3 regions of the Methylosinus sp. LW3 genome follow, and region 2 is predicted to be linked to each of the others. Evidence: predicted binding sites of a transcription regulator. Region 2 holds the regulator's gene; each other region holds the start of a gene.
What was found. Region 2 encodes PhoB, which activates phosphate uptake and scavenging genes when phosphate is short. Its sites were predicted from a motif close to TGTCATNNANCTGTCAT; they were not measured.

Region 1 (10,278 bases), 520 kb from region 2:
ATGTTCAAGGGATATGAGGTCGGCGCCGTCGACTATCTGTTCAAGCCGATCGACGAGCAGGTGCTGCGCAGCAAGGTCGACGTCTTCGTGACGCTGGAGCGGCAGCGCCAGCAGCTTCTGCAAGTGGAACGCATGCGCGAGATGTTCGTCGGCATTCTCGGGCATGATCTGCGCAATCCGCTGCAGAGCATACTCACCTCCGCCGAGCGCTCGCTGAGCGTTGCGCAGGACGACGATCTGCGCAAGGCGCTGCAGCTCATTCGCCAGAGCGGCCAGCGCATGGCGCGGATGATCGAGCAGATTCTCGATCTGACGCGCATCAGAATGGGCGGCGGCCTCGCCATCCGTCCCGCCGCGGCGAATTTCCGGCGCGTCGTCGAGCAGATCGCCGATGAGTTCAGCGGACGCGGGCGCGCCCTGCGGCTCGATTTCGACGGCGACATGGACGGCGCCTGGGATGTCGACCGCATTCTGCAGCTTCTCTCCAATCTCCTCGGCAACGCCGTCGAGCACAGCCCGCCCGGCGCGCCGGTCTCGCTGCGGATCGACGGCGGCGCGGCGGACTTTGTCGTGATCCACGTCTGCAATGGCGGACGCGGCGTGCCGAGCGCGCTGCGCGACGCGCTGTTCGAACCCTTCGCCAGCAGCGACCGCATGCGTGGCCTCGGCCTCGGCCTGTTCATCTGTCGGCAGATCGTGCTGGCGCATGGCGGCGCGATCGAATTCGAATCGGATGATTCGCGCGGCACATGCTTTCACATTCGGCTGCCGCGTCGCTGCGCGATCGAGGCGCCGCTCCACGATTCGCGCGGCGTCGACGGGCGATCGGAACCGCTACGCTGCGGCGACGCGCTCTTCGGCGTCGGCGCGCGGCCGTCGCGCAGAGGCGTCATTCTCGTCGTCGACGACGACGCCGATGTGCTCGACTCGCTCGAGCTGCTGCTGACGACAGAGGGCCATGAGGTGCTGGCCGCCGCAGACGGCGACGCTGCGACCAAGATCGTCGTCGGCGACCGCGCCCGGCCGGACATGGTGATCATCGATTATCATCTGCCCAATGGCGTGGTGGGGCCGCTCGTCGTGCGGCGCCTGCGCGAGCTGCTCAATCGCGACCTTCCGGCGCTCGTCCTGAGCGGCGCCACAGCGGATGAGGACGCCGTCCGCATCCCGCTGCAAAACAGCGCGCAGCTCGGCAAGCCGGCCGACGTCGAGCGGCTGCTGGAGACGATACAGAGATTGCTCGCCGAGAACGCCGCGCCCTGAGCCGAGCGCGCTCCGCTCAGGCGAGCGCGGCCTCTATGCGCGGGCGAATCTTCGCCGCGAAATCATCGAGGCTCGCAAGCGCGAGAGACTCGTTCGCCGTCGCCGGCTTCAGCAGCAGCGAGCCCACGCCGAGCCGCCGATGAATGCCGACGATATTCTCAGCGAGCTCCTCATAGCTTCCGATGAGCGAGCGCTCGACGATCTCCTCCGGATCGAAAGAGGCCAGCGCATTTTGCGCGAGAAAAATGCCGCGCATGCGATCGGCGAAACGCGCGATGAAGGGCAGCGCCTCCGCCAGCGCCTTCTCACGCGTCTCGGCGGCATAATAGAAGCGCGCCAGAGCAAGACGCGGATCGGCGGCTGGCCCCGTCGCGCGATAGGCGGCGGCCGCCTGCTCGATCTTGGCGATCGGCACAAGCGAGGCCGCCATTAGGCCGAAGCCCTTGCGCGCCGCATATTCGATCGCTGACGGCGTCGATGTGGCGATCCAGGTCGGAATCGGCTTTTGCAAGGGCTTGGGGTAGAGCGCGAGATCATCGACATGAAAATGCGCGCCGGAGAAAGTGACGCGATCCTCATAGAGCAGACGCTCGATCAGCTCGAGCGCCTCGAGAGTCATGTCGCGCGACTCCTCCTTCGCCGCGTGAAAATGCTTGTTCTGCGCTGGAAAGGGGCCGCCCTTGGCGACGCCGAAATCGAAACGGCCATTGGAGAGAACGTCGATGGTCGCGACATCCTCCGCCACCTGGATCGGATTGCGGAAAGCGAGCAGCACCGCCGCCGAGCCGAGCCGCACGCGCGAGGTGACGCCGGCGAGATAGGAAAGCAGCGTCAATATGGATGGGCTGACGGCGTCATCGTCGAAATGATGCTCGGCGACCCAGGCCTCCTCGAAGCCGACCTCCTCCGCGCGGCGCACGAGGCGCGTCTGCGCGTCGAAGCAGGCCTTATAGTCGCGAACAGGGTTTTCATAGGTGCAGAACACGCCGATGCGCATGGCCGAACTCTCCCCGACACGCTATATAGGTCTGTTATATAGCTTAGTCCGCGGTCACGCCGGCGGCAAGCGGCGGATACGCAATTCCGCGGCGTTTCCAGCCGAAGCGGAGGCCTGCTCTGCGGCGCCGCAAAGCGCTGTCACGATTGTGTCATCGAACAAGGCTGTGAGTGCGGGGCTCCTCCTCTTCCTCGTCAGCGCCACAGGCCGATTCGAATGGACTTCTCCCGTCGCTTCACATTCCTCTTCTCCGCTCCCAATTTCGAGGCCGATGACCTCGAGGGGCTGCGCGTCAGTCAGATCATCGCCGCGATCGAGAGCATGGGCTTTCAGGTCGTGCGCGCGCGCCGCGTGGAGGACGCCGAGATCGTCGTGCAGACCGACGCCGCCATCGGCTGCCTCGTCGTCGATTGGGGCAAGAAAGGCCTCGAGGGCAAGACCGCCTCGCTCATCGATCTCATGCGCAAGCGCGGCCTCGAAATGCCGATCGTGCTGCTCATTCGTCGCAAGCGCTTCGAGGATATTCCGGTCGAGGTGCTGGATTTCATCGACGGCTATGTCTTCCTCGCCGAGGAGACGCCGGAATTCATCGCCAAAAATCTCGTCTCGCGGCTGAAGCAATATGCGGAGACGCTGAAGACGCCCTTCTTCGGCGCGCTCGTCGATTACGCCGAGGAAGGCAATCAGCTATGGACCTGCCCCGGCCATAATGGCGGCATTTTTTATAGCCGAAGCCCGATCGGCCGCATCTTCATGGAGCATTTGGGCGAGGCCGTGTTCCGTGACGATCTCGACAATTCCGTCGTCGAGCTCGGCGATCTGTTGACGCATGAAGGGCCGGCGCTCGCCGCGCAAAAGGCGGCGGCGGAAATCTTCGGCGCCGAGAAGACCTATTTCGTGCTCAACGGCACATCCTCCTCCAATAAGGTCGTGCTCACCAATCTGGTCGCCGAGGGCGATCTCGTGCTGTTCGATCGCAATAATCACAAGGCCGCGCATCATGGCGCCTTGCTGCTCGGCGGCGGCGTGCCGATCTTTCTGCCGACGACGCGCAACGCCCATGGCCTCATCGGGCCGATCGATCACGAGGCCTTCGACGAGGACAAATTGCGCGAGCGCATTCGCGCCAATCCTCTGGTGAAGGACAAGGACGCTTGGCGCAAGGAGCGGCCTTTCCGCGCCGCCGTCATCGAGCAATGCACTTATGACGGCACCATCCATAGCGCCGAATGGATCGTCAGCAAGATCGGCCATTTGTGCGATTACATTCTCTTCGACGAAGCCTGGGCCGGCTTCATGAAGTTTCATCCGCTCTATGAGCGACGCTATGCGATGGGGCTCAAGAATCTCACGGAGGCCTCGCCCGGAATCGTCGCGACGCAATCGACGCATAAGCAGCTCGCCAGCTTCTCGCAGGCCTCGCAAATCCATGTGCGCGATCGCCATATAAAGGGCCAGCGGCGGCGCGTGGAGCATCGCCGTTTCAATGAAGGCTTCATGCAGCACGCCTCCACCTCGCCCTTCTATCCGCTGTTCGCATCATTGGATGTCGGCGCGCAAATGATGAAGGGCCGCTCCGGCGAGCTTTTGTGGGACGACACCATCCGGCTCGGCATAGAGCTGCGCAAGAAGCTGCGCGCGGTGCGGCGCGAGTTCGAGGCCAAGGAGCAGGACCCGGCGCGGCGCTGGTTCTTCGATCCTTTCGCGCCCGATTGGGTCTCCATTCCAGACGCGGCGCGCGAATCCGGCGCGCATCGCGTTCCCTGGGAGAGCGTCTCCACCGATCAGCTCGCGCGCAATCCCGACTTCTGGGCGCTGGCGCCGGATGCGCGCTGGCATGGATTCTCCAATATGGCGCCGGGCTTTGCGATCACCGATCCGGCCAAGCTCACTCTGCTGACGCCAGGCTTCGATCGCGAGACCGGCGCCTATGCCGATCATGGAATCCCGGCGCCGATCGTCGCGCAATATTTGCGCGAGAACCGCATCGTGCCGGAGAAGAACGACCTCAACTCTCTGCTGTTTCTGCTGACGCCGGGCGTCGAATCGAGCAAGGCGGGAACGCTCGTCTCCTCGCTCGTCGCCTTCAAGCGCCTGCATGACGACAATGCGCTGCTGCAGGATGTGATCCCCGAATTTGTCGCGCGCCGCTCCGCGCGCTACAGGGGCGTGCGGCTGCGCGATCTTTGCGGCGATATGCATCGCTTCTTCAAAGAGGCGAACGCCAGCTCGCTGCAGCAGGCGCAATTCCGGCAGGAGCATCTCCCCGAAATGGCGATGACGCCGCGCGAGGCCTATCTGCGCCTCGTGCGCAATGAGGTGGATTTCCTGCCGATCGACGAGATCGACGGCCGCATAGCGACGACGCTCTTCGTCATCTATCCGCCGGGCATTGCGACGATCGTTCCAGGCGAGCGGCTCGGCGTTCAGGCGCGGCCCATGCTCGACTATCTGCGCATGTTCGAGCGCAGCGCCAATCTCTTCCCCGGCTTCGATTATGAGATTCAGGGACTCTACAAGCAGTGGAACGGCGAGGCGAAGATGCGGCTCTACACCTATGTGGTGCAGGAATGAGCATGATCGAAGCGAGTGCCGAACGCGCGACGATCCTCGTGCGCCCCTCGCGCGACGATGATGTCGACGCCATGCTGGCGATCTATCTTCAGCATGTGCGCAAAGGGCTCGATCCGTCCGAGGCGCCGCTCTACGAGCCGCCGCAGAAGGAGGATTTGAAGCGCCGGCGCAAGAATATGGGCAATCATCGGCTGCCGCATCTCGTCGCCGAGCATGAGCACGCCGTCCTCGGCTACGCCTATGTCGTGCCGTTTCGCAAGCGGCCGGCCTATCGCTATGTCGTCAAGCATTCGATCTATGTCGATCCGCGCCATTTGCATCGCGGCGTCGGCCGGCTGTTGCTGCAAGCGCTGGTCGATTCCTGCGCGGCGGCGGGATTTCGGCAAATGATCGGCTATGTCGACGCCTCCAACGAGGCGTCGCTGAAGCTGCATGAGGCGATCGGCTTTCGGCAGGCCGGATATCTTTCCGGCGTCGGATTTAAATTCGGCCGTTGGACAGATTCGGTGATCTTGCAGCGCTCGCTCGGCCCCGGCGCGGCGACGCCGCCCGATGCGCGCAGCTGACGCTGCGGGCGGCGCGGCGGTCATGCTATGATCGGCGCATGATTCCGCTTCGCCGCCTCCTGCCCTTCGCCCTCTTGCTCTTCTTCGTCTCGCCCGCGACCGCGGCGGCGCGCAATCCTTGCCAGGATGTGGAGGATGCGGGCGCGAGCTACACCATCTGCGTCTTCGACACGCGCGGCGATTCCATTCGCCTCTTCCTCGCCGATGCGAAAGGCGAGGTCTATGGCTCCTTCTCGGCGCTCGACGCCGCGCTCGCGCAGAAGGGCGAAAAGCTCCTCTTCGCGATGAACGCAGGAATGTATGACGAGCGGCGCCTGCCGATCGGGCTCTATGTCGAAGGCGGCCATATGGAGAAAAGCGCCAACACCCATTCGGGCGCCGGCAATTTCCATATGAAGCCCAATGGGATTTTCTGGGTGGAGGGCGCCCGCGCCGGCGTCACCGAGACGCAGCGTTTTCTCAAAGAGCGGCAGCATCCCGCCTATGCGACGCAATCGGGGCCGATGCTCGTCCTCGGCGGACGCGTCAATCCGCGCATCCACGACACTGGAACGTCGATGAAGATCCGCAATGGAGTCGGCGTGCGCGACGGCCACATCGTCGCTTTCGCCATCTCCAACCAGCCGGTGACGTTCCACGCTTTCGCGACTCTCTTTCGCGAGCGTTTGAAATGTCCGGACGCGCTCTTCCTCGACGGCTCGATCTCGGCGCTCTATGCGCCGACGCTGTCGCGACACGATCGCTTCCGCCCCATGGGGCCGATCGTCGGCGTCGTCGAACGGGCGCGCTGACGCGCGCCGCTCACGCCGCTTCGTTGACGGTGAAGGCGCCGACGAAATCCGGGTCCGCGAGAATCTCGCCCGTCTCCCACAGCAGATAATCGCCGGGGCCGGCGATGCGGAAGCGGCCGAGGTCCGGCGGCAGGCGGACCTTGCGGCCGGCGTCCTTGCCCTCGAGCTCTATGTCGACGCCGGTTCCGTCGATCGCGGCGATCGTGCCGAACATCTGACGCAGCACCTTGCCATGGGGCGTCACGCGGGTGAGGCCGATGAGCGCGCGCTTGCCGATCATTTGCGCGCGAGCCTCGCTCCATTCGCTCCTGCCGAATTCCATTGTTCTCTCCCATCACCAATCGTTGCACGACGTCTCTATGTGCGGAGATGCCATGATCGAGATCGTCCTTGATGTGCGCCCGCGCACGCGCCGGGCGGGCTCTTGTTTCGACGCGTTTCCAACGCCGAACCGGCGTCCACTTCGGTTGGAAACGCTCAGGGACGCCTCACGCCCCCATCAGCGCGCCGACATGAGCGGCGACGCAGGCGGCGAGATCGTCCGGCCGATAGCCGCCCTCGAGCATTGAGACGACGCGCCCGTCACAGCGGCGCGCGGCGATCTCTGCGAGGCGCAGCGTAAGCTCGGCGAAGTCCTGTCTTTGCAGGCGCAACCCGCCGAGAGGATCGTGCAAATGCCCGTCGAAACCGGCGCAAATGAGGAGGATGTCCGGCGCAAAATCGTCGAGGCGCGGGAGAATCGCCTGCGTCCAAGCCTGCGCGAATTGCTCACCGCCGGAGCCTTTGGCGAGCGGGGCGTTGACGATGTTGTCATAGGCGCCGCGCTCGCTCGCGGCGCCGGTGAAGGGATAGTGCGGCGATTGATGCGAGGAGCAATAGAGGATGTGTCTGTCCGACCAGAAAATCTCCTGCAATCCATTGCCGTGATGCACGTCGAAATCGACGATGGCGACGCGCTCGGCGCCATGGGCGGCGATGGCGTGACGCGCCGCGATGGCGGCATTGTTGAAGAAGCAGAAGCCCATTGCGGCCTCGCGCGTCGCATGATGGCCGGGCGGGCGCATAGCGACGAAAGCGTTGCGAGCGGCCTTGCGCATCACCGCGTCGACGGCGAAGCTCGCGGCGCCTGCGGCGCGCAGCGCGGCCTCGAGCGAGCCGGGACTCATGACGATATCTGGACCGAGCGTCGCGAGCCCGCTTTGCGGCGCGGCTTTCTCGAGACGCTCGAGCAGAGAGGGCGCATGAACGGCGAGGATCGCCTCGCGCGAGGCTTGCGGCGCCTCGGCGCGGCGCAGCGCGGCGAAGGCGTCGCCATTCAGGGCGGCGACGATGGCGCGCAGCCGCTGCGGCTGATCGGGACGGCCTGCGCCGACCTCATGCGCGAGGCCGGATGCGTGGGTGACGAGGAGAGTCGTCGGCTCGGCGCCGCCCGCCGCAACGAAATCGGGCGAAAGCGCCAGCCCTGCCGCTAGCGCAAGCGTCTGCCGACGGGTGAAAGTGGATGACGCCGGCGCTCGTCCGACCATCGGCTACCCGCCCACCTGCCCCCTGTGCCGCAGGAAATGGTCAGCCAAGACAATCGCCATCATCGCCTCGCCCACCGGCACGGCGCGTATGCCGACGCAAGGGTCGTGGCGGCCCTTGGTGACGATCTCTGTCTCCTGGCCGTTGCGGTCGATGGTGCGGCGCGGCGTCAGGATCGAGGAGGTCGGCTTCACCGCGAAACGCGCGACGATCGGCTGGCCGGTCGATATGCCGCCGAGCACGCCGCCGGCCTGATTGGAGAGAAACTCGGGCTTGCCGTCCGGGCCGGCGCGCATCTCATCGGCGTTGGCCTCGCCGGAGAGCTCGGCCGCGGCGAAGCCGGCGCCGATCTCGACTCCCTTGACCGCATTGATCGACATGAAGGCCGAAGCGAGATCGGAGTCGAGCTTGCCATAGATGGGCGCGCCCCAACCGGCGGGAACGCCTTCGGCGACCACCTCGATCACTGCGCCGATCGACGAGCCGGATTTGCGCACGCCGTCGAGATAATCGGCCCAGAGCTTCGCGGTTTCGGCGTCGGGGCAGAACAGCTGGTTGTTCTCTGCCTCCGCCCAGTCGAAGCGGGCGCGGTCGATTTTATGCGGGCCGATCTGCACCAGAGCGCCGCGTATGGTGACGCCGGCGAGCACTTTGCGCGCCACAGCGCCGGCGGCGACGCGCGCCGCCGTCTCGCGCGCCGAGGAGCGCCCGCCGCCGCGATAGTCGCGAATTCCATATTTCGCGTCATAGGCGTAATCGGCGTGACCGGGGCGGTATTTCTCGGCGATATCGCCATAATCCTTGGAGCGCTGGTCGGTGTTCTCGATCAGCAGCGCGATCGGCGTTCCGGTCGTGACCTGCCGGCCGGCGGAATCGGCGAAGACGCCGGACAGGATTTTCACCGCATCGGCCTCCTGCCGCTGCGTGGTGAAGCGCGACTGGCCGGGCTTGCGCTTGTCGAGAAAGACCTGAATCTCGGCCTCGGTCAGCTCCAGCCCTGGCGGACAGCCGTCGACGACGACGCCGAGCGCCGGCCCATGGCTCTCGCCGAAAGTGGTGATGCGGAAGAGATGGCCGAAACTGTTGTGGGACATGGAGCGCCGATCACAAATTTGCCGAGGGCCGGTTTTAGGCGCCGGCCGCCGCGGGGTCAAACGCGAATGGCGGGCCGTCGGATCATGGCCTACACTGCAGCCGACGTCAGCGCCGAAAAGGGCCCGCCCGAAAAATGATTTCTCCCGCCTTCGCGCAGAAAATGGCGCGCTACAACGCCTGGCAGAACGAGAGTCTCTACGCCGCGGCCGATACGCTCTCCGACGAGGCGCGGCGCGCCGATCGCGGGGCCTTCTTCAAATCGATCCATGGCACGCTGAATCATCTGCTCTGGGCGGACGCCATGTGGATGAGCCGCCTCGCCGGCGACCCGAACCCGAATGTAACGATAGAAGACTCGGCCTCTTTCCGCGCCGATTGGACGATCATGAAATCGGAGCGCGCAGCGATGGACGCGCGACTGATCGCCTTTGCGGACGCCTTCGACGCGGCGGCGCTCGAGGGCGATTTTTCCTGGTATTCGGGCGCCAAGCAGACGGACATCATCAAGCCGCGCAAGCTCGTCGTCGCCCATATCTTCAACCATCAGACCCATCATCGCGGACAGGTCCATGCGATGCTGACGGCGGCCGGCGCGCGTCCACAGGACACGGATCTGATCTTCATGTGAGGCCGGTTTGATGCGAGCCTGAAGGCTCGCGGTCCAGGGAGCGTATTGGACCGCGAGCCTTCAGGCTCGCTTTATGAGCATCACGCCGCTTTGCTGGCCGCGCGCTCCGGCGCGGCGACGACTTGCGCCGTCTCGGCCGGCTCGGCCGGCGCGCCGATCCACTCAGAATGCGCCGGAATCTTCTCGCCCTTCATCACCACGGTCAGCGGGCCGAGCCGCGCGAAATCGCCGACATGGGTGTCGTAGAGCACGGTGGAGCCGGCGCCGACGGTCACGCCGCGGCCGATCTCGACGCGGCCGACCTTCATCACCCGGTCCTCATAGAGATGCGTCTGCAGCGCCGCGACCTGATTGAGCGCCGCATAATCGCCGACGCTCACGCAGTCGAATTCGGTGATGTCGGTCATGTCCATGAACACCCCCTTGCCGAATTTCGAGCCGAACAGGCGCAGCATCCACGGCAGGAAGGGCGTGCCGCGCAAATGCTCGAGCAATATTTTGCCGGCGAGGCCCCAATAGAGCACGGCGCAGGCCTCGGTGCGCATGGCCCAGAAGGACCACATGGGCTTCACCTGCGGCTCGTAGCGCCCCATGGTCAGCCATTTCACCGCCACCACGACGAGCGTCATGCCCAGCGAGATGAGCGTCGAGGAGAGCACGAACAGCCAGAACACCGACCAATAATCGCCGTCGATGAGCTTTTGGCCGAAGCTCTCCACCGCCCATGTGCCAAAGGTGATGAACAGCATGGTCGGCAGCGAGACGTTGATCGCCTCATAGACCGCGCGCGCCGCCTTTTTCCAGAAGGGCGGCTGATAGGTCCAGGCGGCGCCGCCGCCG
Region 2 (10,278 bases):
CGGCCGATGTAGATCTGCCCCTCCTGCGTCGCGGAAGTGTGGGTGATCTCGAGGCGCGGCAGCAGACCGAGCTGTATCGCCTGGCGCACGATGGAGAAGGCGCCGGTGATGACCGCCTGGCTGGCGATGACGGTGGCGAGGGTCGAGAGAATGACCAGCGGCAGCAGCGCCCAGTCCGGCGCCAGCAGGAAGAAGGGATTCTCGATCGCCTTGGGATCGGCGAGGATCAGCGCGCCCTGGCCGAGATAATTGAGGAACAGCGCCGGCAGCACGAAGAAGATCCAGGCGATCTGGATCGGCGCGCGGCCGAAATGGCCCATATCGGCGTAGAGCGCCTCGGCGCCGGTGACGACGAGGAAGACCGAGCCCAGCACGGCGAAGCCGACCCAGCCATGGGTCAGCAGAAAGACGAAGCCGTGGCGCGGATCGAAGGCGCGCAGAACTTGCGGGGCGTCGCCGATATGGGAGGCGCCGAGCGCCGCCATCACGATGAAGAAGATCGCCATTACCGGGCCGAACAGAGCGGCGACGCGCGCCGTGCCGTGACTCTGCGCCCAGAACAGCGAGACGAGAATCGCGACGGTGATGGGAAAGACATATTCGCCGAATTTCGGATTGACGATCTCGAGGCCCTCGACCGCCGAGAGCACGGAGATGGCCGGGGTGATGATGGCGTCGCCGGAGAATAGCGCCGCGCCGGCGACGCCGAGAAGGAAGACCGGCCTCGCGCGCCGGCCCAGCGCGATCTGCGCCAGCGCCATCAGCGAGAGAATGCCGCCCTCGCCGCGATTGTCGGCGCGCATCAGGAAGAACACATATTTCGCGGTGACGGTGAAGATCAGCGCGAAAATGAGCAGCGAGATCGTGCCGATGACGACATCCTCGCCGAGCCCGCCGGATTTGGCGTGGGCGAGCGACTCGCGCAGCGCATAGAGCGGGCTGGTGCCGATGTCGCCATAGACGACGCCGATCGAGCCGATGATGAGGCCCGCGCTCGTCGCCGAGCCGTGTCCCTCGGCGACGGGCGCCGGCTGCGTCGCCGCCGCGCCCTCCGTGTCGCATCGAGAGGAAGAGCCCGCCGCGTCACGCGCCACATTGGGATCCATGGAAATTTCCTCGAATGACATCGGAATGCGCGGGCGCGCCGCCGGTCCCTCGACATGCTGTTCGACATGCTCGGACCCGGCTGCGCCGGCGCGGCGATATACGCCTGTTCCAGATGGAAGAGAAGCCGCCGCCGGCCATTTCTGAGGAAAATCCCTTAGACGCCGGCGGTTGCGATGCGGCGTTCGCCGGCCGGGCTGGCCTCGCGGCCGCGGCGATGCTATGGCCGAGCCCTCGTCACATCGTCCCCGGCGACCCCGGCGACGCGAACGCTCGGAATATGATCGCGATTGTCCTCGGAGGCGTCGGCCTCCTCGTCTGGCTCTATCTCCTGCTCGGCAATGGCGGCTTCTGGCGCCTCACTGAGCACGACCGCCGTTTCGTCCCCAAGGGCGCGCTAGTCCCCAAGGGCGTCCGCGTCGTCGCCGTCATTCCGGCGCGCGACGAGGCGGACGTCGTCGCCATCGGCCTGCGATCTTTGTTCCGCCAGGAGTTCTCCGGCCGGCTCGAGATCGTCCTCGTCGATGACGAGAGCTCCGACGGCACGGCCGAGGTCGCCCGCGCCTGCGCTCGCGAGGAAGGCGCCGAGGATCGCCTCACCGTGCTCCAGGGGCGCCCGGAGCAGGGCTGGACCGGCAAGCTCGCGGCCATGGACCGTGGCTTCGCCCATGTCCTTTCCAGCGGGGTCTCGCCCGATTTCGTGCTGTTCTGCGACGCCGACATCGCCTTCGCCCCCGGCCTCGTCGAGCGGCTCGTCGCCGGGGCGGCGGCGCGCGGGACGGTGCTCTCCTCGCTGATGGTCAAGCTGCGCTGCGAGAGCCTCGCCGAGCGCTGGTTCGTGCCGGCTTTCGTCTTCTTCTTCCAGATGCTCTACCCCTTCCCGCGTGTGAACGACCCGAAAAGCCCGGTCGCCGGGGCGGCCGGCGGGGTGATGCTGGTGCGCCCCGCGGCGCTGGAGGAGGCCGGCGGCCTGCAACAAATCCGCGGCGCGCTGATCGACGATTGCGCGCTCGGCAAGCTGATGAAGAAGCAGGGGCCGATCTGGCTCGGCCTCACCGACGACGCCTGGAGCCTGCGGCCCTATCCGCATTTGCGCGACATCGAGCAGATGGTGACGCGCTCGGCCTATGCGCAATTGGGCTATTCGCCCTGGCGGCTGGCCGGCGCGGTTCTCGGCATGGGCCTCGTCTATCTCGCGCCGCCCATTCTCGCCTTCGCGGCGCCGGAGCCGGCGGCTTATATCGCTCTCACCGCCTATCTATTGATGGCGCAGTCCTATATGCCGTCTCTGCGTTTCTACGGACGCAATCGGCTCGGCGCCTTCGCCTTGCCGGCGGTCGCGGCCTGCTATACGTGGTTCACGCTATTGTCCGCCTGGCGGCACACACGCGGGCGCGGCGGCGCCTGGAAGGGCCGCTACCAGGCCCCCTGAGGAGGATGAGCGATCACATGAGCGACATCGCCGCCGCCGCTTCGGGGAAAGGCCATAAGGACGAGAATTTCCCCGTCGCCTCTCTGTTCGCGCCGCGCCACCGCGCGGCCGTGCTGGCATTTTACGATTTCGTGCGCGCCGCGGACGATATCTCCGACCATGCGACGCTCCCCGGCGATCAGAAGATCGCCATGCTGGACCGCATGGAGGCGGCGCTGCTCGGCTCCGGCGAGGATATCCCCGTCGCAGCAAAGCTGCGCGCCGAGCTGGCCGTCCGCGGCCTCGAGCCCCGCCATGCGCAGGATCTGCTCATCGCCTTCCGCCGCGACGTGACGCAATTGCGCTATCGCGACTGGGACGATCTCATCGATTACTGCCGCTATTCGGCCATGCCGGTCGGCCGCTTCGTGCTCGACGTCCATGGCGAGGATCGCGCGCGGAGCTGGGGGCCGAACGACGCGCTCTGCGCGGCCTTGCAGATCATCAATCATCTGCAGGATTGCGCGAAAGATTATCGCAATCTCGATCGCGTCTATCTGCCGCAGGACATGCTCGCCGCCAATGGCGCGAGCGTCGAGATGCTGTCCGCCGATCGCGCTTCGCCGCAGCTCGCCGCGACATTGCGCGCGCTGGCCGAGCGCACGCAGGGGCTGCTGAAGGAGAGCGCGCCTTTCGCCGATCTCATCGTCGACACGCGCCTCGCCATGGAAGTGGGCGCGATCCAGCGCCTCGCCGAGACGCTCACCGCGCGGCTGCGCGTCGCCGATCCGCTGAGCGAGAAGGTTCACGCCTCCAAGCGCCAATATCTGCTCACGGCGCTGGCCGGCGCCGGGATCACTCTGCTGCGCCGGCTCGTCTCGCCGCGCGCCGCCTCCGCCGCGAGCGTCGCGCGATGAGCATGGAGACGATCGCCCCCGAGGCGCCGCGGGTCGCCGCGAAAAGCTCTTTCTATCTCGCCATGCGCATTCTCGAGCCCGAGCGGCGCGACGCAATGTATGCGATCTATGGCTTCTGCCGCGCCGTCGACGACATTGCGGATGAGGAGGGCGATCGCGCTTTGCGCCTCTCCCAGCTCGACGATTGGCGGCGCGATCTCGACGCGCTCTACGCCGGCCGCACGCATAAGCGTTGCGCCGATCTGGCGCGGCCGGTGCGCCGCTTCGGCCTCGAGCGCGCCGATTTCGAGGCGGTCATCGACGGCATGGCCATGGATGTCGTGGAGGATATTCGCGCGCCGGAATGGGATCGGCTCGATCTCTATTGCGATCATGTGGCGAGCGCGGTGGGGCGGCTCTCGGTGAGGGTCTTCGGCCTTGCCGATGAGGCGGAGAGCGCCGGCGGCGCGCTGCCGACCAAGGCGCGCATGCTCGCCTATCACATGGGCCGCGCCTTGCAGCTCACCAATATTCTGCGCGATCTCGACGAGGACGAGGCGCGCGGGCGGCTCTATCTCCCGCGCGAGGCGCTGGAGGCCGCGGGCGTCGCCGATTTCTCGCGCGGCGCGGTGCTGGCGCACCCCGGCCTTCAGCAAGTCTGCGCTGCAGTGGCCGAGCGCGCGCGCAAGCATTACGCGGAATCGGAGCTGCTGATGCGCGTCTCGCCGCAGCGCGCGGTGAAGGCGCCCTATCTGATGGCGACGGCCTATCGCTCGGTTCTCGATCGTCTGGTGGCGCGCGGCTTCGCGCCGCCGCGCGCGCCGGTCTCCGCCTCGCGGACGAAAGTCCTGCTGGCCCTGCTGAGATTCGCGCTGACGTGAGCGGAACGACGCATATCATCGGCGCGGGTCTCGCCGGCCTCTCCTGCGCCATTCGTCTGACCGACGAGGGCCGCAGCGTCGCGCTCTATGAAGCCGCGCGCATGGCGGGCGGGCGCTGCCGGTCCTATTATGATTCCAGCCTCGATCTCGTCATCGACAATGGCAATCATCTGCTGCTCTCCGGCAACGCCACGGCGCTGGATTACGCCCGCCGCATCGGCTCGGTGGATGAGCTGGTCGGGCCGAAGGAATGCGCCTTCGACTTTTTGGACACGCGCGACGGAACGCGCTGGCGCATGAGGCCGAACGCCTCGCGCCTGCCCTGGTGGATTTTCGTGGCGGATCGCCGCGTGCCCGGCACGGCGCCTGCGGATTATCTCGGCGCGATCGGCATTCTCCTCGCCAAAAAGGGCGCGACCATCGGCGAGGCGATGAATTGCTCGGGCGTGCTCTATGAGCGGCTGTGGGGGCCGGTGCTGCTCTCCGCGCTCAATACGGAGCCGCGCTGCTCCTCCGCCGCGCTCGCCGCCGCCGTGCTGCGCGAGACGCTGGCCGCTGGCGGCGCCGCTTGCCGTCCGCTGGTCGCGCGGCGCGGGCTCGGGACGGCGTTCATCGAGCCGGCGCTGAGCGCTCTCGCCGCGCGTGGCGCCGCGCCGCGCTTCGCCGCGCGGCTGAAGGGAATCGAATTTTCCGGCGAGCGCGCCACAGCGCTCGATTTCGGCGACGAGAAAATCGCGCTCGGCGAGAATGACAGCGTCGCGCTCGCCGTCCCGCCCTGGGCGGCGCAGGAGCTCGTTCCGGGCCTCGTCGCGCCGGATGATTTCCGCGGCATCGTCAATGCGCATTTCAAGATCGCGCCGCCGCCGGGGCAGCCGGCGCTGCTCGGCATGATCGGCTCGCTCACCGAATGGCTGTTCGCTTTCGAGGACAGGCTCTCGGTGACGATCAGCGGCGCCGATCGGTTGATGGACGATTCCCGCGAGAGCCTCGCCGAGCGCATATGGGCCGAGGCAGCCGCCGCCACGGGCCTGCCGGTGGAGCTGCCGCAATGGCAGATCGTCAAGGAAAAGCGCGCCACTTTCGCCGCGACGCCGGCGCAGCAGCAGCGCCGCCCCGGCGCTGTGACGGGGTGGCGCAATCTCTTCCTCGCCGGCGATTGGACTGCGACCGGCCTTCCGGCGACGATCGAGGGCGCGATAAGGTCGGGCTATCGCGCGGCGGAGCTGGCGGGGCGTTCATAGGTCGAGCCCGCCGCCGCCGTCATCGCGAGGAGCGTAGCGACGACGCGATCCAGGGACCGCCCCACGGCTCTGGATTGCTTCGCTGCGCTCGCAATGACGATGGGCAGAGGGAGCGCGTGCAGACAAAAGCGAGCCTGAAGGCTCGCGATCCAAAGCGCCCCCTGGACCGCGAGCCTTCAGGCTCGCATCGCCCCTCAATTCCTTCCAAAAGTCTCGTCGAAGGAATAGCCGGTGCCGCGCACGGTGCGGATCGGGTCCTTCTCGCGGCCGCGGATAATCGCCTTGCGCAGGCGGCCGACATGCACGTCGACGGTGCGCTCGTCGATCTCCGCCGAGAGCCCCCACACGCTGTCGAGCAATTGCGCGCGCGAGAAGACGCGGCCGGGTTTTTCCATCAGATATTCCAGCAGACGGAACTCCGTCGGGCCGAGATGAATCTCGCGCCCGCCGCGCTTCACGCGGCGCGTCTCGCGGTCGAGGTCTATGTCGCCGGCGACGAGCCGCGTCGCCACGCGCTCCGGCCGCGCGCGGCGCAGCAGCGCATGCACGCGCGCCATCAGCTCCGGCGGCGAGAAGGGCTTCACCACATAATCGTCGGCGCCGATGGAGAGGCCGCGCACGCGCTCATTCTCGTCGCCGCGCGCGGTGAGCATGATGATCGGCATGCTGCGCGTGTCGTCGCGCGCGCGCAGCCGTCGGCAGATCTCGAGGCCGGAGACGCCGGGCAGCATCCAGTCGAGAATAACGAGATCGGGCTGCGATTCGGAGAGACGGATCTCCGCCTCGTCGCCGCGCTCTATATGCTCGACGAGAAAGCCCTCGGCCTCGAGATTATAGCCGAGCAGCAGCGCCAGCGCCGCGTCGTCCTCGACGACGAGTATGCGCGGCGCGCGGTCGTGCGGCGCCTCGCGCGGAGCGGCGACGCGGATTTCATTCATTTCGTAGGCTCATCCGGTTCCGCGCTGGCGGGAAGGCTCGCCGATTTGCCTTTGGGGCGGTCGGTCGGCATCGCCTCGCCAGTGACGAGATAGACGATTGTCTCGGCGACATTGGTGGTGTGATCGCCGATGCGCTCTATGTTCTTCGAGCAGAACAGCAGATGCGTGCAGAAGGAGATGTTGCGCGGGTCCTCCATCATGAAGGTGAGGAGATCGCGGAACACCGAATCTTCCAGCGCGTCGAGCTCGCTGTCGTTGGTCCACACGGCGCGGGCGCGCTCGACATCGCGCTGGGCGTAGGCGTCGAGCACGTCCTTCAGCTGTATGGCGGCGACTTCCGCCATCGTCTTGAGGCCGATGACGGCGCGCGGCACGCGCGCCTCGGAGAGGATTTTCACCGTGCGCTTGGCGATGCTCTTGGCGAGATCGCCGACCCGCTCGAGATCGGCGGCGATGCGCATAGCGGCGATGCATTCGCGCAGATCGATAGCGAGCGGCTGCCGCCGCGCGATGGTGAGGATGGCGTTCTCCTCTATCTCCCGCTGCAGCGCGTCGAGGCGCTGATCGGTGGCGACGACGCGATGGGCGAGCTCAATGTCGAAATTGGCGAGCGCATCCATGGCTTCGGCGAGCATTTTCTCGGCGATGCCTCCCATCTCGGCGATTCTGCGGCCGAGCACTTCGAGGTCGCGGTCATAGGAGCTGACGATATGTTCGCTCATGGTCTCAATGTCCTCGTGCGCGATGCGCGCTCAGCCGAAGCGGCCGGTGATATAGTCCTGCGTCTTCTTGTTCTGCGGCGCGGTGAAGAGATTATTGGTCTCGCCGAATTCGACGAGATCGCCGAGATACATGAAGGCGGTGAAATCGGAGACGCGCGCCGCCTGCTGCATGTTGTGGGTGACGATGGCGATCGTGTAGCGCTCCGACATTTCGTCGATGAGCTCCTCGATCTTCGCGGTCGAGATGGGGTCCAGCGCCGAGCAGGGCTCGTCGAAGAGGATCACCTCCGGCTGAATGGCGACGGTGCGCGCGATGCACAGGCGCTGCTGCTGGCCGCCCGAGAGGCCGAGGCCGCTCGAATTCAGCTTGTCGCGCACCTCGTCCCACAGCGCCGCGCCGCGCAGCGCCGCCTCGACGCGCCCGTCGAGCTCGCTGCGCGAGAGCTTCTCGTAGAGGCGAATGCCGAAGGCGATATTGTCGTAGATCGACATGGGGAAGGGCGTCGGCTTCTGGAACACCATGCCGACGCGCGAGCGCAGCAGGTTGAGATCGATGTGCGGGTCGAGAATATTCTCGCCGTCGAGCAGCACCTCGCCCTCGGCGCGCTGCTTGGGATAGAGGTCGTACATGCGGTTCAATATGCGCAGCAGAGTCGATTTGCCGCAGCCGGACGGGCCGATGAAGGCCGTCACCTTATGGGTGTAGAGCGGCAGCGAGATCGATTTCAGCGCCTTCGACGACCCGTAATAGAAATCCAGATCGCGAACCGAGACTTTCGTCGGAATAGTGGCTTCGACAACCGGCATGGCGGTCATTTGTTTTTTCCCTGGCTGCTGAGCGCGCGCGCGGTGATGGAGAGCAGAAGGACGGCGATGGTGACGAGCAGAGCGCCGGTCCAGGCGAGCTGCTGCCAGTCCTTGTAGGGCGAGAGCGCGAATTGGAAGATGACGACGGGCAGGCTGGAGACCGGCGCGTTGAGATCCGTGCTCCAGAACTGATTGTTGAGCGAGGTGAAGAGCAGCGGCGCCGTCTCGCCGGAGACGCGCGCAATGGCCAGCAGCACGCCGGTGACGATGCCGGATTTCGCCGCGCGATAGGCGACGCGCATCAGCATATGGGAGCGCGGCAGGCCGAGCGCCGTCGCCGCCTCGCGCAGCGGCAGCGGCACCAGCAGCAGCATGTCCTCCGTGGTGCGCACGACGACAGGCACCACCAGCACGCCCAGCGCCAGAGCGCCCGCTATGCCGGAGAAATGCCCGACCTGCGCCACCACCACCGTATAGACGAAGAGGCCGACGACGATGGAGGGCGCGCTGAGCAGAATGTCGTTGATGAAGCGCACCACGGTGCTGAGCTTCGAGTAGCGGCCATATTCGGCCATATAGGTGCCGGCGAGCATTCCGAGCGGGGTGCCGAGCAGCACGCCGATCGTCGTCATCACCAGCGAGCCGGCGATGGCGTTGAGCAGGCCGCCGGTGGCGCCGGGCGGCGGCGTCATCTCGGTGAAGACGGCCGGCGAGAGGCCGCGCGCGCCCTCATAGATCAGCGCGCCGAGGATCAGCACCAGCCAGGCGAGGCCGAAGACGGTGCCGGTCCAGCACAGCGTGGTGGCGATCACATTGGTGCGGCGGCGGGAGGTATAGAGGGACAAGGGTCAGGCTCCCGATTTCTGCTCGATGCGCATCAGCATGAAGCGCGCCGCCGCCAGCACGAAGAAGGTGATGACGAAGAGGATGAGGCCGAGCTCGATCAGCGCGGAAGTGTAGAGGTCGCCGACAGCCTCGGTGAATTCATTGGCGATCGTCGCCGAGATGGTCGTGCCGGGCGCGAGCAGCGAGCTCGACACCTTATGGGCGTTGCCGATGACGAAGGTGACGGCCATCGTCTCGCCGAGAGCGCGGCCGAGGCCGAGCATCACGCCGCCGATGACGCCGACGCGCGTGTAGGGGATGACGACATAGCGCATCACTTCCCATGTCGTGCAGCCGACGCCCGAGGCCGCCTCCTTCAGCACCGGCGGGACCGTGTCGAACACGTCGCGCGAGATGGAGGTGATGAAGGGCAGCACCATGATCGCCAGAATGAAGCCGGCCGTCAGCATGCCGATGCCATAGGGCGGGCCGGCGAAGAGGCTCGACAGCACGGGAATGTCGGCGGTGAGAGAGATCAGCGCCGGCTGCACATGCTGCTGCAGGAAGGGCGCCAGCACGAAGAGGCCCCAAATGCCGTAGATGATCGACGGGATGCCGGCGAGCAGCTCGATCGCGACGCCGATCGGCCGGCGCAGCGCATGGGGGCAGAGCTCGGTGAGGAAGATGGCGATGCCGAGGCCCAGCGGCACGGCGATGACCATGGCGATGGTCGACGTCACCAGAGTGCCGTAGACGGGCGCGACGGCGCCGAATCTCTCGGTGACGGGATTCCACGATTCCGTCGTCAAAAAGCCGAGGCCGAAGGCCTTTATCGCCGGCAGCGAGCCATAGATCAGCGAGAAGATCACGCCGCCGAGAATCAGAAGGACGAGCACCGCGGCGGCGCGGGTCAAATTATGAAAGAAGAAGTCGAACAAGGCCATGCGGCCGAGAACTTTCCCGCGGTCGACTTCGGCGGCGCGGGGCGTCGCATCTACGATTGCTAGGTCCGACACGCTATTGTCTCTCGTTTGGCGGTTGAAGCCGGCGTCCATCGCGCGCTCCCGAAGGCGGATTTTTCATCTGAGGTCATAGCGCAGGTCTCGAGGGAACTCACCGCGTCGAGGCGTTCCGCGTCGAAAAGAAGCGGGAAAGCTCGTCCTCGGGCGGTTCGTCTCGCGCCATTCCGCCACCTCTGCCCCTCGCGTCGAGGGGCGCCGGCGATATCTCCAGGGATGGTCTCGTCCAAGGATGATCTCGCCGGCGCGCATCGATGCGTCAGTTGATCGACGCCAGCGGCTTGCCGCTCGCATCCTTGATATTGGCCGTCCAGCTCTTCTTGATCAGAGCCACGACATTGGCCGGCAGCGGGATGTAATCCAGCTCCTCGGCCGCCTTATTGCCCTTGGCGAAGGCCCAACCGAAGAATTTCAGAGCCTCGCCGGCCGCAGCC
Region 3 (10,278 bases), 2.5 Mb from region 2:
TCGACCTCGAGCGGCGCATCTGTCCGTTCTGTCGCTTGCGCGATCCCGGCATGGATCGCGCGCCCGGCGCGGCGTTCTGGTGGAACGGCCTGCGCCGAATTCTCTATTTCACCCGAGCGCACTTCACCCGAGCGCCTCGCTCCGAGCCGATCCCGCATCACGCGGCCTCGAGAGGCGGCGTCGAAGCCGTTCGGCTCGCGGCGAGCGAGTTGCGTGTCTCACGCCGTCTTCGCGGTCATAGCCAGATCACGAAACCGTCGCTCACGCTCGATTGCTCGAACACATTAGTGTCGCGCCGAACACCCGACCATGCAGTCTTCTCGCATCGTCTTGTCTGGTTCGAACGGCGGCGCCGGACTCCGGCCTCTGCGGCGCGGGATGCGCGCCATCGGCTAAATTTCGGGGACCGGCCGTATTCCCCCTCATCCGCGCTCGGCGTCGCTCACGACGTTCAGCGTCTTTTCGCGAGCGACTATAGTCCACCGGGGAAGCCTCGCCAAGGGCGCGAACGTTCCATCGCTCACATAAATAGGGGGTGTAGCCAATTTGTCACGACTTGCGGATGCGTCAGCTGCGGCGACGCGCCGCGACGGCGCGCTCGCGTCCGCCAGCGTCCCTGCGAATTCCGGCGGCCTCGAGGCCTTTCTCCGCCATCAGCGCGGCGACGCTACGCGCCTGCCCGTCTCCCGCCTCGAGCACCGCGGCGCCCTGCGCCGCCAGCAGGCGCGGCAGATCGTCGATGATCTCGCGATAGCAGGCGAGGCCGTCGGCGCCGCCGTCGAGCGCGAGGCGCGGATCATAAAGACGCACCTCCGGCTCGAGCGCATCCAATTCGCCGCTTTCAATATAGGGCGGGTTGGAGACGATGAGATCGAAACGCGCGCCGAGCGCATCCGCCCAGCGGCCGCGCAGCAATGAGGCGCGATAAGCAAAGCCGCAGCGCGAGAGATTGAGCGCTGCGGCTTTGCAAGCCTCCGCGGAAAGATCGACGCCTATCGCCCGCGCTGCGGGAAATTCGGCGAGCAAAGCGCAGAGAATCGCGCCCGAGCCGACGCCGAGCTCGAGAATCAGCAATGGCTCGCGGCGCCGCTCGCGCATGAGCTCGAGCGAAAGCTCGATCAGCGTTTCCGTGTCCGGGCGCGGATCGAGCACATGCGGCGCGACGACGAGATCCTGCGTCCAAAAGCCGCGCATGCCCAGAATGCGCGACACGGGCTCGCGCGCCGCTCGGCGCCGCGCATGATCGCGCAAGGTCGCGAGCGCCGCTTCGCCCATCTTCGCCGTCGGCTCGAGCAGCAGTTCCGCCGCGCCGAAGCCGCCTGCGGCGAACAGCAGCGCGCGCGCATCGCGTCGCGCATCCTCGATTCCGCTGCGCTCGAGAAAGGCCGCGACCTCCTCGAGCGCTGCGGCGCGGCTCGCATCCTCGAGCGCGGGAGCGATCATGCGGCCGCGTCAGCCTTTCGCGAGCAGAGCGGCGACGCGCTTGGCGAAAGCGGCGGCGTCGATCGGCGCCTCGCCATCGGCGATGCGCGCCGTGTCGAGCAGCAGCCAGAGGCCATCCTCGGCGCCGACGCGATCGGCCTTGGCCTTTTGCGCCAGAGCCAGCACCGCCTCATGGCTGGGATTGATCTCGAGCACCGGCTTGCCGAAGGCGCCCTTATTGCCGCTCTCCTGCAGCATGCGCGCGAGTTGCAGATCGAAGCCGTGATCGGCGGCGATGAGACAGGCGGGACTTTCGCGCAGGCGCGTCGAGACTCGCACATCGTCGATATGCTCGGCGAGCGTCTCCTTCAGCACGGCGGTGAGCAGCGCGACATCGGCGCTCGCCTCGGCGGGCGGCGTCTCGGAGCCTTCCGGCGCCGGCACGGCGTCTATGTCGGCGGCGCCCTGCGTCACCGATTTGAAGGGCTTGCCATCATAGCCGACGGCGCTCGTCACCCAGAAGGCGTCGACCGGTTCGTCCAGCAGCAGAACGTCTATGCCCTTGGCGCGATAGCCCTCGAGCTGCGGGCTGGAGGCGAGCCGCTTTTTGTCGTCGCCGGTGATGTAATAGATCGCGGTCTGATTGGGCCGCAGATTTTCGACATAATCCTTCAGGCTGCGCGCGCCGTCCTGATGCTGCGACGTCGAAAATCGCGCAATGGCGAAAATCTCGTCGCGGCGCACCGGGTCGTCGTGCAGGCCCTCCTTGAGCACGGCTCCGAAATTCTTCCACACGGCGGCGAATTTCTCCGCGTCATTGGCGGCGAGATCGGCGAGCTCCTTGAGCACGCGCGTGCCGATCGCCTTGCGGATGGCGCCGATGATCGGATTGTTCTGCACCATCTCGCGCGAGACGTTGAGCGGCAGATCGGCGCTGTCGACGACAATGCGCATGAAACGCAGCCAGGACGGCAGAATATCGGCCTCGCGCGAGATCAGCACGCGGCGCACATAGAGCTTGGAGCGGCTCTTGCGCTGCGGATCGAAGAGATCATAGGGCCGCGAGCCGGGCGCGAAAGCGAGCACCGTATATTCGGTGCGTCCTTCCGCGCGCCAATGAATGGTGAGCGCCGGCTCGTCGAACTGGCCGGAGATCTGCTGATAGAAATCCTTATAGTCCTGCTCGCTGATTTCCGATTTCGGCCGCGTCCACAGCGCAACGCCGTCGGTGAGGCGACGCGGCTCCTTGCCCTTCTCCTCCACGAGATCGATCGGTATGGCGATGGCGCCCGAATGCTCGCGCAAAATCTGCTCGATGCGATAGGGCTCGAGGAACTCGTCCGATTCCGCATTGAGATGCAGCGTGACGCGCGTGCCGACGGCGGGCGCGTCCTCCGCGGCCAGCGGCGCGATCTGGAACGAGCCCTTGCCTTCCGACGTCCACAAAAATGCTTCCGCAGCGCCCGCGCGCCGCGTCGCCACTTCTATGCGATCGGCGACCATGAAGGCCGAATAGAAGCCGATGCCGAAGCGCCCGATCAGCGAGCCGCCTTTGTCGGCGACGCCCTTGGCCTCGAGATCGTCGAGAAAGGCGCGGGTGCCGGAGCTGGCGATGGTGCCGAGCGCGGCGACGAGATCCTCGCGCGACATGCCGACGCCATTGTCCGAGACGCTGAGCGTGCGCTCCTCCTTATCGAGCGCGATAGTGACGAGCGGCGCGCCGGCCTGCGCCGCCAGCCCCTCGTTCGCCACAGCCTCGAAGCGCAGCTTCTCGATCGCATCGGCCGAATTGGACACGAGCTCGCGCAAGAAAATGTCACGCTCCGAATAGACGGAATGCGTCATGAGCTCCAAGAGCCGCGCGACATCGGCCTGGAAGCCGTAGTCGCTGCGCTCGGCGGCGTCGATCGTCTGTGTTTCGGCGTGGTCGGTCACGGGCTCGTCTCCGCTTTTTTTGTCGGCTCCGCCGCGCGCGCCGCTTTCCGCAAATGGAAGCATGGCCGACGGCGCGCTGGCTCTGGCCGGGATATAGAGATCGTCATTGATCGGCAATGGCGTCCGTCGAGCCGCCTCGAGCGGAACGCGAGAGTGATATCGGAGATCGTCCACGAAGTTGCAAGACGGCCGCCATGGGTCGCGCGACTCGATCGCGCGAGATTTGCGAGAGCGTGGAGAGAAGAGGCGCGTGGGGGAGAAGCCCGAAACAAGACGGGCCGCCCGAGCGTCGCCCGGCCGGCCCGTCCATCGCCACGAACTCATGTGCTCGAAAAGCGCCCTTCCGGGGGGCTGGGGGGCTGACGAAATCCGGAAAAACGGCTTCCCGAGCGTGTCGAGGCAATGGGCTAGATATTGGTCGGCTCCTTTGGCGGACAAGGGGCTCGATATTGGCGAAAATGTGAAATCTCGGCTCGGCGCGCGCGGGCCATCGTCGTCTCATTGTCATCTTTGTCTTGCCCTCGCGCATTTGCCGCGCGATCATGCCCATGAAATGAGGAAAGCGGCATGAGCGAGACGGAGACGACCGATCCCAGCCGGCGGCGCGGCCTGCTCTCTGTGGTGGCAGGCCGCGCGACGAATGAAGCGGACCGGGCCAGGGCCGCGCCCGAGCGCAGCGCTCCGCTCGTGTCCTTCGATCGGCGTGAGCTGCGACTGCTGCTCGATCTCTATGGCGCCAAGGTCGCCGCCGGCGAATGGCGCGATTACGCCATCGATTTCTCGCCCGCCAAGGCGGTGTTCTCGGTCTTCCGCCGCGCCAGCGAGGCGCCCCTCTACCGCATCGAGAAAAATCCCGAGCTCGCGCGCCGTCAGGGCGCCTATTGCGTCGTCGCCGCGGGCGGCCTCGTCATGCGCCGCGGCCATGATCTCTCGCGCGTCGTCGCAGTGCTGCAAAAGAAGCTGGAATTGGTGCGCGACTGAGCGAATTGGCGCGCGCCCGGCAAAAGAAAAGGCCCCGCCGGAGCGGGGCCTTCCTTTATCCCGGATCGGATCGATCGTCCGATCAGTCGTTGCGCTCGCCGAAGAGATAGAGCAGCGACTGGAACATGTTGATGAAGTCGAGATAGAGCGACAGAGCGCCGAAGATGCTCTGCTTCTGCACCATCTCCTGGCCATAGCCGGCGTTCTGATAATAGCCGTCCTTGATCGACTGCGTGTCCCAGGCGGTGAGGCCCGCGAAGATGAACACCGACAGGATCGACAAGGCGAACTGCATCGCGCTGCTCTGGAAGAACAGATTGACGAGGCTCGCGAGCACGAGGCCCCACAGGCCCATCACCAGGAAGGAGCCGAAGGCAGAGAGATCGCGCTTCGTCATATAGCCATAGAGGCTGAGGCCGCCGAAGGCCGCCGCGGTGATGAAGAACACCTTGGCGATCGACGCGCCGGTGAAGACGATCATGATCGACGACAATGACAAGCCCATCACCGCCGAGAAGGCGAGAAACAGGTTGCGAGCCGTCGCCGCGGAGACGCGGTCGGCGCGATAGCCCAGGAAGAACACGAAGGCCAGCGGCGCCAGCATCACCACCCATTTCAGCGGGCTGGTGTAGAGCATCTGACCGAAAGGCGTGAGCGCGATCTGCCGCCCGCCTTCCTTGGCCACGGCGAGCATATGCGTGCCGAGCGCGACGACGCCGGTGACGCCGAGACCCAGGACCATATAATTATAGACGCCGAGCATATAGGCGCGCAGGCCCTGGTCGATCTCGGCCGTGCCGGCTCTGGAGACCCCGCCCCGGTAGCCGAAGCTCGTGTTGCGGTCGAAATTGGACATAGCATCCTCTCGAAAAAGGCCGCGCGGCCCGGTCTATCCGGCCAATCGGCGCGGTCCTCGCCGTCGAATATGGCGTGCGGCCCGCGGAAAAACAAGAGTCCGCGGGCGCAATGCGGCAAAGTTCACGCCATGCCGAGCAAAACGCAAGCAAAAGGCGCAGTATAGGACTCGCGACGGGCCGCAATTCTATGCCGGGAGGCGGACAAAAGCCGAGCCCGTTCACGCTCTTGCCGCTCCGTGAGAATGCGCTAACATGCCGCATTGTCGCAGGCGGCGAGCGACCGGGTCGGCCGAACCGGCTCTCGCTTCGTCGTCGGAGCGAAGGCGCCCACGGAACGAGGCCCGCAACACATGATCCATGGGGGAATCATCATGTCCGACAGCGGTCTTGCCCCGTTCTGGCGGTCGATCGATGGGTTTCTGCGTCCTGCGACTCGTTCCGCGCCGCCCGTTCTTCTCGTCCTTCTGCTGACGCTTCTCGGCGCCGCGGCCCCCGCCTCGGCCCATGGCCGGCTCGGCTCCGCGGAGGGGCGGTGCCGGCTGTTCATCGGGCCGGACATTATGAACTTCACCGGCTATCTGCCGGACGCCTCCAAGAATGAGTTCTGCGAGGATATTCCCGCGACCGGCCACACGATCATCGCGCTCGACGCCGAGCAGGACGAGCTGCGCGACATGGCGGTGGAGATCAGAATCGTCAGGGATATCGGCAGCGAGGAGAAAGAGAACGCCGACCTAGACGCTGTGACCGTCGCCTATCGCGGTCCGCGAACCTATCCGACCGGCACGATCAATTTCGAGCACGACTTTCCCGACGCGGGCTATTTCGTCGGCATAGTGACCGTGACCGGCGACCATGGCGAGCGCTGGGTGTCGCGCTTCCCCTTCTCCGTGGGCAAGAGCTTCATGCGCACCCTGCCCCTCTATCTGCTCATGGGCGTCGGCGTCATCGCCATGTTCTTCATCTATCTACGGCACCGGCCGATCCATTCGCTGAAGACGGCCGACGCCGAGCCGGCGGAGTAAGCCCTCCGCAGACCATGCCGAAAAGCGGCCGCCTCATCGCGGAGCATCTATTCCCGATGATCGCGGAGCGTCTATTCCTGATGAGCGCGTGTCGCTCGCGCCTTTGATCTTATCGGCGAGCAGGGCGATGGTCTTGGAATAGACTTTCGCCTTGTTCCACTCGAGCAGCGCCGGAAAATTCGGCTCGCCCTCGTCCCAGCCCGCGCCCGGCTTCCAGCCGTAGCCATGTAGAAAATTGGCGGTGGAGGCGAGCACATCCGCCGTGTTGTGAACGAGATCGCGCTTGCCGTCGCCGTCGAAATCCACTGCGAATTTCAGATAGGACGACGGCATGAACTGCGTCTGGCCGATCTCGCCCGCCCAGGCCCCGCGCATTTGCGCGGGATCGAGATCGCCGCGCTCCACGATGCGCAGCGCATCCAGCAGCTCGGCGCGGAACTTGTCGGCGCGGCGGCAATCATAGGCGAGCGTCGCCAGCGCGCGAATCGTCGAAAAGTCGCCGAGATAAGAGCCGAAATCCGTCTCCAGCCCCCAGATGGCGACAATGACCGGCCCCGGCACGCCATATTTCTGCTCGATGCGCTTGAACAGCGCCGCATGCTTCTGCAGCAGCGCGCGTCCCTTGCTCACGCGGAAGGAATTGGCCATGCGCGCCGAGAATTGCTCGAATGTCTGGCGGAACACTTTCTGCCCGCGATCATGCGAGATCACCGAGCGGTCGTAATAGACGTCGCGGAGCGACGAATCGATCGCCGCCTTGGAAATTCCGGCCGCGGCGGCTTCCTTCTCGAAGCTGCTGAGCCAGGCCTCGAATCCCTCGCCATTGCGTCCGCATTCGGCCGCTTGCGCCTTCGGCGCGCCGAAGCCGATCGCCAGCGCCAAAGCCGCGGCGCCGAGCGCCCTCGTCATCCGTTTGTTCTGAGACATATCGCCGACCCCATCTCTCGGGCGAAGCCCTTTGCGCTCTCGAGGGCGATATCCCCCGGCGCGAATTTCTGATCGATCGAACGGCCCCGTCCGATCGGAAAGCGCTCTTAGCTCACGAGAGCGCGGCCGCACGATGGCGACGCTTCCGCGAGAGCTGAAATTGCCGATCCTCAAAACCGGCCTCAGACTAGCTCTCGCCGGTTAGCGGCCGGTTGCCGAAGCATGGCCAATTTTCGTTCTCATATTGTTCTTGCGGAGGCGAAATCGCGCGTCTACTATGGCGGCGTTTGCGTCAGAGCGATATCGGGGTCTCGGAGCTTTCGTCATGGTGGTCAGAGTCGCGACGGTCGCCTTCGAGGGCATAGAGGCCAAGCCCGTCGACGTTCAGGTGCAGATCGCCAGCGGCAATGTCGTGTTCACCCTCGTCGGCCTCGCCGACAAGGCGGTCGCCGAATCGCGGGAGCGGGTGCGGGCGGCGCTCGTCGCCTCCGGCCTCGCCCTGCCGGCCAAGCGCATCACCGTCAATCTCGCGCCGGCCGACATGCCCAAGGAGGGCAGCCATTATGATCTGCCGATCGCGCTCGGCGTGATGGCGGCGATCGGCGCCATCCCCTCGGATGCGCTGGACGGCTTCACCGTGCTCGGCGAATTGGGGCTCGACGGGGCCATCGCGCCGGTCGCCGGCGTTCTGCCCGCGGCGGTCGCCGCCAACACGCGCGGCCATGGGCTCATCTGCCCGCGCCAATGCGGGCCGGAGGCGGCCTGGGCGTCGAGCGACATGGAGGTGATCGCGCCGCGCTCGCTGATCCAGCTCGTCAATCATCTCAAAGGCGTTCAGGCGCTCTCGCGGCCCGAGCCGGCCGTGCGCGCGGCGGCGACGGCGCTGCCGGACCTCTCCGACATAAAGGGCCAGGAGAGCGCCAAGCGGGCGCTGGAGATCGCGGCGGCCGGCGGCCATAATCTCCTGATGAACGGCCCGCCCGGCGCCGGCAAATCCATGCTGGCGGCGCGCCTTCCCTCCATTCTGCCGCCATTGTCGCCGCGCGAGCTTCTGGAAGTCTCGATGATCCATTCCGTCGCGGGCGAGATCGCCGGCGGCGAGCTCACCGATCGGCGCCCGTTTCGCGCGCCGCATCATTCCGCCTCCATGCCGGCGCTGGTCGGCGGCGGCTCCCATGCGCGTCCGGGCGAGATCTCGCTCGCCCATAATGGCGTGCTGTTCCTCGACGAGCTGCCGGAGTTCCAGGCGCAGGCGCTCGATGGCCTGCGCCAGCCACTGGAGACCGGCGAGGTCGCCGTGTCCCGCGCCAATCATCGCGCCGTCTATCCGGCCCGCTTCCAGCTCGTCGCGGCGATGAACCCCTGCCGCTGCGGCCATGCGCTGGAGCCGGGCTTCGCCTGCCGCCGCCAGCCCAATGAGCGCTGCATCGCCCAATATCAGGCGCGGCTCTCTGGCCCGCTGATCGACCGTTTCGACCTCAGGATCGAGGTTCCGGCGGTCTCGGCGGCCGATCTCGTGCTGCCGCCGCCGGCCGAAGGCTCGGCCGAGGTGGCGGCGCGCGTCGCCGCGGCGCGCGAACGCCAAAGCCGACGCTATGCGGCTCTCGGCCTTCCCGGCTCCACCACCAACGCCAGCGCGCCGGCCAGCGCGATCGAAAAAGCCGCCGCGCTCGACGCCTCCGGAACGGCGCTGATTCGCGAGGCGGCCGAGCGCCTCGGCCTCTCGGCGCGCGGCTTCCATCGCGCGCTGAAGCTCGCTCGCACCATCGCCGATCTCGACGGCTCGGACGCCATAGCGCGCCGCCATCTCGCCGAAGCTCTCGCCTATCGCGGCGGCTCCGCCGGAGCCCGCGTCGCCGCCTGAGCCCAATTCATACTTTTCTGTGGATTGCCGTGAAATAATTGCATCTTCGTCGAATGGCTCTGGACCATCCCGCATGCCCGCTGTTCCTCCTTGCGTTTTTGTCGTTCTCGCTTTTTTCGCCGCTCTCGCGCCGGGCGTCTGGCTATGGCTCGTGCGCGCGCGCCGGGCGCGCCGCCGCCGCGCGGTCGAGACAGAGCTAGAAGGATTGCGCGACGAAATCTGGGAGCTGCGCGCCGCCGCCGCCGCGCGCGACCGCGCCGAGGCGGCAAGCCAGGCCAAATCGCGCTTTCTCGCCACGGTGAGCCATGAGATTCGCACGCCGCTCAATGGCGTGCTCGGCCTCGCGCAATTGCTCGCGGCGACGCGGCTCGACGCCGAGCAGGCGAGCTATGTCGAGGCGATCGCCGCCTCCGGCCGCTCGCTCGCCCAGCTCATCGACGATATTCTGGACTTCTCGAAGATCGAGGCCGGCAAGATCGAGCTTTCGGTCGAGCCCTTCGCGCTTGCGCCGCTCGTCGAGGGCGTCGTCGAGCTGCTGGCGCCGCGCGCCCAGGCCAAGCATCTCGAGATCGCGAGCTATATCGCGCCGGACGCGCCGGAGATCGTCGCCGGCGACGCCGCGCGCGTGCGCCAGGTGCTGGTCAATCTCGCCGGCAATGCGGTGAACTTCACCGCGAGCGGCGGCGTCGGCCTGCGCGTCGAGCGCGACGCCAAAGGCGCGCTGCTGTTTCGCGTCGCCGACACGGGGCCGGGCGTCGCGCCGGCGGCCCGCGAGATCATCTTCGAGGAGTTCGAGCAAGGCGACGGCTCGTCGACGCGGCGCCATGGCGGCACCGGCCTCGGCCTCGCCATCTCGCGCCATCTCGCCGCGCTGATGGGCGGCCGGCTGGAGATAGAGGAGGCGGCGGGCGCCGGCGCGATCTTCGCCTTCACCCTGCCGCGCGGGCCGCATGCCCTCTTCGACGACCGCACGCGTGAGCGCAAGCGGCCGCTCGCCGGCTCGAGCGTTCTGATCGTCTCGCCGACGATCTTCGAAGGGCCGTTCATGGCCGAGATCCTGCGCGGGGCCGGCGCGCAGACCGAGATCGCGCGGGAGGAGACGCATGGCGCGCGCCGTCTGGACGGCGAGCCGGATGGCCGTTTCGACGCCGTCATCGTCGATTGCGCCTTCGGCGAGGAGGCGACCGAGCGTCTCGCCGACGAGGCGCGCCGCGCCGGCGCCGGCCGCGTGTTCCTGATGTTCTCGCCCATGGAGCGACGCGCCTTC

Region 1: METLW3_RS0104820 (Orn/Lys/Arg decarboxylase N-terminal domain-containing protein) is a predicted target of PhoB. The motif match lies at 2,399-2,415, and genes of this name have one in related genera.
Region 3: METLW3_RS0114930 (DUF2794 domain-containing protein) is a predicted target of PhoB. The motif match lies at 3,849-3,865, and genes of this name have one in related genera.

What each region holds. Positions count from the first base shown of each region.
Region 1 is NZ_AZUO01000001.1:975,735-986,012, reverse strand. Features, by position in the region: gene METLW3_RS26725 (response regulator) at 1-1,263, shown strand, start outside; gene METLW3_RS0104825 (LLM class flavin-dependent oxidoreductase) at 1,280-2,260, opposite strand; gene METLW3_RS0104820 (Orn/Lys/Arg decarboxylase N-terminal domain-containing protein) at 2,477-4,834, shown strand; gene METLW3_RS0104815 (GNAT family N-acetyltransferase) at 4,831-5,400, shown strand; gene METLW3_RS0104810 (phosphodiester glycosidase family protein) at 5,439-6,191, shown strand; gene METLW3_RS0104805 (hypothetical protein) at 6,202-6,513, opposite strand; gene METLW3_RS0104800 (histone deacetylase family protein) at 6,680-7,717, opposite strand; gene aroC (chorismate synthase) at 7,721-8,809, opposite strand; gene METLW3_RS0104790 (DinB family protein) at 8,944-9,438, shown strand; gene METLW3_RS0104785 (Pls/PosA family non-ribosomal peptide synthetase) at 9,519-10,278, opposite strand, start outside.
Region 2 is NZ_AZUO01000001.1:457,726-468,003, forward strand. Features, by position in the region: gene METLW3_RS0102240 (potassium transporter Kup) at 1-1,106, opposite strand, end outside; gene METLW3_RS0102245 (glycosyltransferase) at 1,385-2,536, shown strand; gene hpnC (squalene synthase HpnC) at 2,554-3,432, shown strand; gene hpnD (presqualene diphosphate synthase HpnD) at 3,429-4,292, shown strand; gene hpnE (hydroxysqualene dehydroxylase HpnE) at 4,289-5,533, shown strand; gene phoB (phosphate regulon transcriptional regulator PhoB) at 5,728-6,471, opposite strand; gene phoU (phosphate signaling complex protein PhoU) at 6,468-7,193, opposite strand; gene pstB (phosphate ABC transporter ATP-binding protein PstB) at 7,224-8,009, opposite strand; gene pstA (phosphate ABC transporter permease PstA) at 8,006-8,845, opposite strand; gene pstC (phosphate ABC transporter permease subunit PstC) at 8,849-9,769, opposite strand; gene pstS (phosphate ABC transporter substrate-binding protein PstS) at 10,104-10,278, opposite strand, start outside.
Region 3 is NZ_AZUO01000001.1:2,989,870-3,000,147, forward strand. Features, by position in the region: gene prmC (peptide chain release factor N(5)-glutamine methyltransferase) at 568-1,443, opposite strand; gene htpG (molecular chaperone HtpG) at 1,453-3,420, opposite strand; gene METLW3_RS0114930 (DUF2794 domain-containing protein) at 3,925-4,338, shown strand; gene METLW3_RS0114935 (Bax inhibitor-1/YccA family protein) at 4,421-5,194, opposite strand; gene METLW3_RS0114940 (hypothetical protein) at 5,567-6,220, shown strand; gene METLW3_RS0114945 (lytic murein transglycosylase) at 6,254-7,147, opposite strand; gene METLW3_RS0114950 (YifB family Mg chelatase-like AAA ATPase) at 7,473-9,011, shown strand; gene METLW3_RS0114955 (ATP-binding protein) at 9,085-10,278, shown strand, end outside.